One region of the Thalassotalea sediminis genome, then DNA from elsewhere that is predicted to be linked to it. Evidence: predicted binding sites of a transcription regulator. Region 1 holds the regulator's gene; each other region holds the start of a gene.
The links. The regulator MetJ, encoded in region 1, represses methionine synthesis genes. The targets are predictions, from matches to a motif close to TAGACGTCTAGACGTCTA.
Positions count from the first base shown of each region.

Region 2: a site for MetJ is predicted at 1,015-1,032, ahead of metK (methionine adenosyltransferase). Genes of this name have one in related genera too.
Region 3: a site for MetJ is predicted at 1,252-1,269, ahead of QUE09_RS09455 (cystathionine beta-lyase). Genes of this name have one in related genera too.

Region 1 covers NZ_AP027361.1:3,463,461-3,465,746, forward strand. The annotation lists gene metB (cystathionine gamma-synthase) at 1-628, opposite strand, end outside; gene metJ (met regulon transcriptional regulator MetJ) at 815-1,144, shown strand; gene QUE09_RS15740 (malic enzyme-like NAD(P)-binding protein) at 1,244-2,286, opposite strand, start outside.
Region 2 covers NZ_AP027361.1:1,360,718-1,363,003, forward strand. The annotation lists gene metK (methionine adenosyltransferase) at 1-931, opposite strand, end outside; gene murI (glutamate racemase) at 1,054-1,851, opposite strand; RNA gene ssrS (6S RNA) at 1,937-2,118, opposite strand.
Region 3 covers NZ_AP027361.1:2,054,640-2,056,925, reverse strand. The annotation lists gene QUE09_RS09460 (DNA polymerase II) at 1-1,152, shown strand, start outside; gene QUE09_RS09455 (cystathionine beta-lyase) at 1,289-2,286, shown strand, end outside.

The DNA of each region.
Region 1 (2,286 bases):
CACCACCAACAACATCGCTATGACCATTGATAAACTTAGTGGTTGAATGGAATACAATGTCTGCACCTAATGATAACGGCTGCTGTAAAATTGGTGATAAAAACGTATTGTCTACAGCGACAAGTGCGTCAACGTCATGGCTTTGCTTCACCACATCGGCGATATCAACAATGCGCATTAATGGATTACTTGGCGTTTCAACCAATACAAGTTTAGGTCGTTGGGCTAGCGCATTACTCAGCGCTTCTTGATTATTTTGGTCGACAACTAATAATTTAAATAGCCCGCGTTTAGCAAGGTGAGTAAATAAACGATAACTACCGCCGTAGCAGTCATGTGGAATAACGACAAGATCATCTGTTGTTAATAGTTGGCAAATAAGATGAACAGACGACATACCTGTAGAAGTAACAATGCCAACAGCCCCACCTTCAAGATCAGCAATAGCTTGTGCAAACGTCGCTCTCGTTGGGTTACCCGTGCGAGAGTAGTCAAACTGACGTTTATCATTAAATCCTTTCAACGCATAGGTACTCGATAGGTGAATAGCAGGGATCACCGCACCATGATGTTCGTCAGTATTAATACCTGCGCGTACGGCAGTTGTCGCTAATTTGCTATTTTTCATGTCACTAATCGCCTTTTTATTACATTTATTAATCAAATAGATGTTTGGACGTCCAAAAGTCTATACGTTTTAAAATATGAGTTCAAGTACTTTAGACATCTAAACTTCTACACATTCATTATTGACTAAGATGTAACAACCAGTAAAATCACTTTAATCAGTATTATAGGTAACTAGAGGTCTTTCATGGCTGAATGGAATGGCGAATACATCAACCCATACGCAGAACACGGTAAAAAAAGTGAACAAGTAAAAAAAATCACCGTTTCTATTCCACTGCGTGTATTAAAAGTATTAACCGACGAGCGCACACGTCGTCAAATTAATAATTTACGTCATGCAACAAATAGTGAGTTATTATGTGAAGCATTTCTTCATGCATTTACCGGTCAACCATTACCGTGTGATGATGATCTTGCTAAAGACAATGAACATCGACTACCTAAAAGCGTACGAGATGCCTTAGCGGAAAAGGGCATTACCGATTTAAGTAAATATGAAGATGAAGTAGATTAATTATCACCGTAGTCTTCATGTTTATCTTGTGCTAAACCAGTATCATTAAGTTGAGCGCAATCACCACAAAAACATTGTTATGATTGCGCAATCAAGTTGCTATAAATATTTATCGGGTAATGGCAACGCAGCAACGCCTGACTCTACCGCAGCTATCGCGACGGCTTTTGCAACGCGATGACAAAGTCTAGGATCCATTGGTTTAGGTATAATGTATTCTTTACCAAAAGTCAGTTCATTATCACCACTTGCTGTTAACACCTCTTCAGGTACGGGTTCTTTAGCAAGTTCACGAATAGCGTGAACACACGCTACTTTCATATCAGCATTTATTGTACGTGCACGCACATCTAACGCACCTCTGAAAATAAACGGGAAACATAAAACATTATTCACTTGATTTGGATAATCAGATCGACCCGTTGCAATAATTACATCGTTTCTGGCCGCTTGCGCGACTTCAGGTTTAATTTCAGGATCAGGATTAGAGCACGCAAATATTACTGGGTTATTCGCCATAGATTTTACATGCTCAGCAGATAGAACATCAGGGCCCGATACCCCTACAAAGACATCAGCGCCATCAATGACATCTTCTAGTGATCTTTTATCTGTGTTGTTAGCAAACAACTTTTTATATTCATTTAAATCAGTCCTACGCGGATGAATGACGCCTTTTGTATCTAACATATATATCTTTTCGCGCTGTGCACCACAGTTTATTAATAGCTCCATACACGCAATGGCTGCAGCGCCAGCCCCCATACAGACAATATTCGCATGGCGAAGTTTTTTCCCTTGAATTTCAAGCGCATTAATCATCCCTGCTGCCGTTACAATCGCTGTACCGTGTTGATCATCATGAAAAATAGGAATCTTACAGCGTTCTATCAGTGCTTTTTCAATTTCAAAGCACTCAGGCGCTTTAATATCTTCAAGATTAATGCCACCAAAGCTGTCTGCAATATTAGCAACTGTCGTGACAAATTCTTCTACTGTCTTATGTTTCACTTCAATATCAAACGAATCAATATTGGCAAAGCGTTTAAATAATAATGCTTTACCTTCCATTACGGGTTTTGCCGCCATTCCCCCTAAGTTACCTAAACCTAATATCGCCGTACCATTTGTGATAACAGCAA
Region 2 (2,286 bases), 1.8 Mb from region 1:
TAGAAGTAGGCTCTGCAACACCAATGGCATATGAAACCTGAATTTCACAACGATCAGCAAGACCTGCAGCGACAATGTTTTTCGCAACATAACGGCCTGCATATGCGGCGCTACGATCTACCTTTGATGGATCTTTACCTGAGAATGCGCCGCCACCATGACGTGCCATACCGCCATAGGTATCAACAATGATTTTGCGGCCAGTTAAACCACAATCACCCACTGGGCCACCAATAACAAACCGGCCTGTTGGGTTAATAAAATATTTAGTTTCTTCCGTTAACCATTGAGCAGGTAACACTGCTTTAATGATGTTTTCCATGACTGCTTCATGCAAGTCTTCTTGAGAAATTTCAGGGTTGTGTTGTGTAGACAATACAACAGCATCAATTGCGATAGGCTGGTCATTTTCATAGACAAAAGTCACTTGAGATTTCGCATCAGGTCTTAGCCACGGTAATACACCAGATTTTCTTAATTCAGCTTGGCGCTCAACTAAGCGATGAGAGTAATATAATGGAGCAGGCATTAATGTTTCAGTTTCATTTGTGGCATAGCCAAACATTAAGCCCTGATCACCAGCACCTTGGTCTTCTGGTTTAACACGATCTACACCTTGGGCAATCTCACTTGATTGTTGGCCGATAAGATTCATTATGCCGCACGTTTCACCGTCAAAACCAACATCAGAAGATGTATAGCCAATGTCACAGATAACTTTACGGGTTAGGTCTTCTAAGTCAACCCAAGCAGACGTTGATATTTCGCCAGAAATGATGGCAACACCAGTTTTAACCATGGTTTCACACGCAACGCGTGCATGTTTATCTTTGGCAATGATTGCATCTAATACGGCATCTGAAATTTGGTCAGCAATTTTATCTGGATGCCCCTCTGAAACAGACTCTGACGTAAAATAATGTCTAGACATAAACCCTCAACAATTCAATTAATGGACAATCGTGTCAACGAATAACGCGCATTATAAACCTAGTAAAAATTATTTTCTACCTTTTTACGCCTAGACGTCTAAATGGCTTTTACTAAGTCTTTTTATAAAGTATTAAAGTGTAGTTGAGTTCGCCAAAAGGCGGAGATAAATTGATCATGTTGCCGACAGGGTTGGCTACTATAAAACAAATATTGCCCCTGCGAATTTGAAGTATTTAATATTTTGTGTGCTTTAAGCTGCCGCATTAATTCGTCAGTTACAGGCTGAGCCGTTTCGACTAACGTAACGTTTTCGCCAACTATTTTCTTTATTTGGTCACTTACAAAAGGGTAATGTGTACAACCTAAAACGAGGTGATCAATCCCTTTAGCTAATAAAGGCGAGAGTAGTTGCGTTAATAATTGAAAGCATTCTTGGCTATTTTGCTGGCCGGTTTCAATCATATTTACTAAACCAGGGCAGGGTTGCACAAATATCTCAGCGTTATTTTTATGGGCATTAACTAAAGATAAAAATCGCGGGTTATTTGCCGTCGCACTGGTAACAAGTACGCCAACTTTATTAATCGTACTGTATTGAACTGCCGGTTTTATTGCGGGCTCAACACCTATAATGGGAATTGTTAATTGTGCTCTTAGTTGATCAATTGCATTAACTGTGGCGGTATTGCAGGCGACAACTATCGCTTTACATTGCCTTGTGATAAACCAATGCGCAATGTTATTTACACGAGAAATAATCGTCTCTAACGATTGATCACCATAAGGGGCAAACTTAGCGTCGGCTACATAGAGTAAGTTTTCACTGGGCAGTTGTTCGGTAATGCATTTTGCGATTGATAAACCGCCAACGCCAGAATCGAAGATACCAATAGGTGAATTATTTGATTGAGTCTGCAATGTATAAACACTTAAAACAATGACTAACTGTGCTGTTATAGGGACATTTGTTGAAAATGTAAAGGTGTTATAGAGATAGTGGGTTAAGACTTCCAGAATGCAGTGGCCAACTTTAGTCCTGAACACCGTGTGTTCAGGGCGGGAATCGTGCATTATCCGTAGGCTTCCCAATACGCGTTGGGCTTGCACAATAGATACTACTTAACTCCCTAAGGTAAAACTTATCGGCTCAGGGACATAGTTCACACACTAACACCCCAGAAGACTTAAGCCTTAGTATAGCGAAAATAGCCAATAGCTTTAAGTTTTTTCGAAGAGAATTGGTTTAACTGGTTAGTCATTGAGCTAACCGCTTATCAGTTAAGCAGTTTCTAATTTATTTGCGGTGGTTGTAATTTATTTTTTTGTTTATTTGGCGAAGTGTTCGCGAAATTT
Region 3 (2,286 bases), 1.4 Mb from region 1:
CCGGGCGGTTTTGTGATGGATTCGTTACCAGGTCTCTATCAAAACGTATTAGTACTCGACTTTAAAAGCCTGTATCCAAGTATTATCAGAACTTTTAAAATAGATCCAATGGGGATGGTAGAAGGACTTCTAGACAAGGATCATAGTATAGAGGGCTTTGACGGAGCGTACTTTTCTCGCGAGGAACACTTTTTACCAACAATTATTGAAGAGCTTTGGGCAGAGCGAGATAAAGCCAAGGCTGAACAAAATGACGCGCTATCGCAAGCGATAAAAATTATTATGAATTCATTCTACGGTATTTTGGGTTCAACAGGTTGCCGCTTTTTTGACCCTCGATTGGCGAGTTCTATTACTAAACGTGGACATGAATTACTAAAAACAACAAAAAGCTGGATTGAAAAACGTGGCTACCAGGTTATTTATGGTGATACCGATTCTATATTTGTCAGTGTGCCAGACCACCTTGATGAGCAAGCATGTCGAGCTAAAGGTGAAGCGCTTGCAACCTATATTAATCAACGTTGGCAAAGTGATTTAGCGGATCGTTATGGAATTAATAGTCAATTGGAAATTGAATTTGAGACGCATTTTCTCAAATTTTTTATGCCGACAATACGAGGTACGGATGTAGGTACCAAGAAACGGTATGCCGGTATAATAAACTATCAAAGTAACAATAAGATTATATTTAAAGGTTTAGAAAGTGTTAGGTCTGACTGGACGCCACTTGCTAAACAATTTCAAAAAGCGCTGTATTTAAAGGTTTTTAATGACGAACCCGTTGCCGATTATGTTTTAGATATTGTAAAACAGACGTTGCAAGGAGAGTTGGATCATCTATTGATATACAGAAAGCGCATTAGACGAAAATTAGAATTATACGTTAAGAATGTACCTCCTCATATAAAAGCGGCACGTTTGGCAGATGAGTTAAATCGAAAAAATGGGAAACCACTGCGCTTTCAAAACAAAGGGTGGATTGAATATGTATTAACAACAGCGGGCCCTCAAGTTGTCGGCTATGTTAATGCACCTCTAGATTATCAATTGTATATTGACCGTCAGCTATCGGCAGTTGCAGATGCCATATTACCATTTATAGGAGAGTCTTTTGAGCAGATCGTGGCACCGCAACAATCTTTATTTTGAATATTTGAACACTGCTACATAGATCACTAACGATTAACTAATAACAGAACTAGCTGAAAAAAAGCGTGCGTTTCTTGCCAATAAGCAGTAAGTTGTATTTAGATGGCTAGATAGCTAAAAAAGATAAGTGAATGATATGAAAAAACAAACTCAGATAATAAATGCAGGACGAGATAGTAAGTGGACACGTGGTGTTGTAAATCCACCCGTTGAACGCGCGTCTACTGTTGTATTTGATTCCGTTAAAGAAATGAAGCATGCAATTGCTAATCGTGGCAATCAAACCCTTTTTTATGGCCGTAGAGGTACATCTACCGCGTTCGCCTTCCAAGATGCAATGGTTGAATTAGAGGGCGGAGAGGGATGTGCGTTGTACCCGTCAGGTACCGCAGCAATTACGAATGCCATCCTTGCGTTTGTAAAAGCTGGAGATCACATATTGATGGTTGATACTACCTATGAACCAACTCGTGACTTTTGTGATAATGTACTTGCAAAATTTGGTGTGGAAACGACGTATTATGATCCGTTAATTGGTGAAGAAATTGAATCACTTATTAAAGATAATACACGGCTTATATTTTTAGAGTCGCCAGGCTCGATCACGATGGAAGTGCAAGATGTACCAACCATCGCCAAAATTGCTCATCAACATGATTGTATTGTAATGCTAGACAATACTTGGTCTGCGGGCATTTACTTTGATCCTTTTGCTCACGGTGTTGATATTTCTATACAAGCGGCGACCAAATATATTGTTGGCCATTCAGATGTTATGTTAGGTACGGCTGTCGCAACTGAAAAATATTGGCCACAATTACGTGAAAATAGTTATTTAATGGGGCAATGTACTTCTCCTGACGATTTATATCTTGCTTTGCGTGGTATTCGAACGTTAGGCGTACGCTTAAAACAGCACCAAGAAAACGCATTAAAAGTTGCGCGTTGGTTAGAGAGCCGTGATGAGGTAGATGTTGTTTTACATCCTGCTTTTGAATCTTGTCCGGGTCACGAGTTTTTTACACGTGATTTTACAGGCTCAAATGGCTTGTTTTCTTTTGTGTTGAAAGATAGCAATACGAAAGCATTAAATGAATTCTTAGATGGTATGCATCACTTTAAAATGGGCTTTTC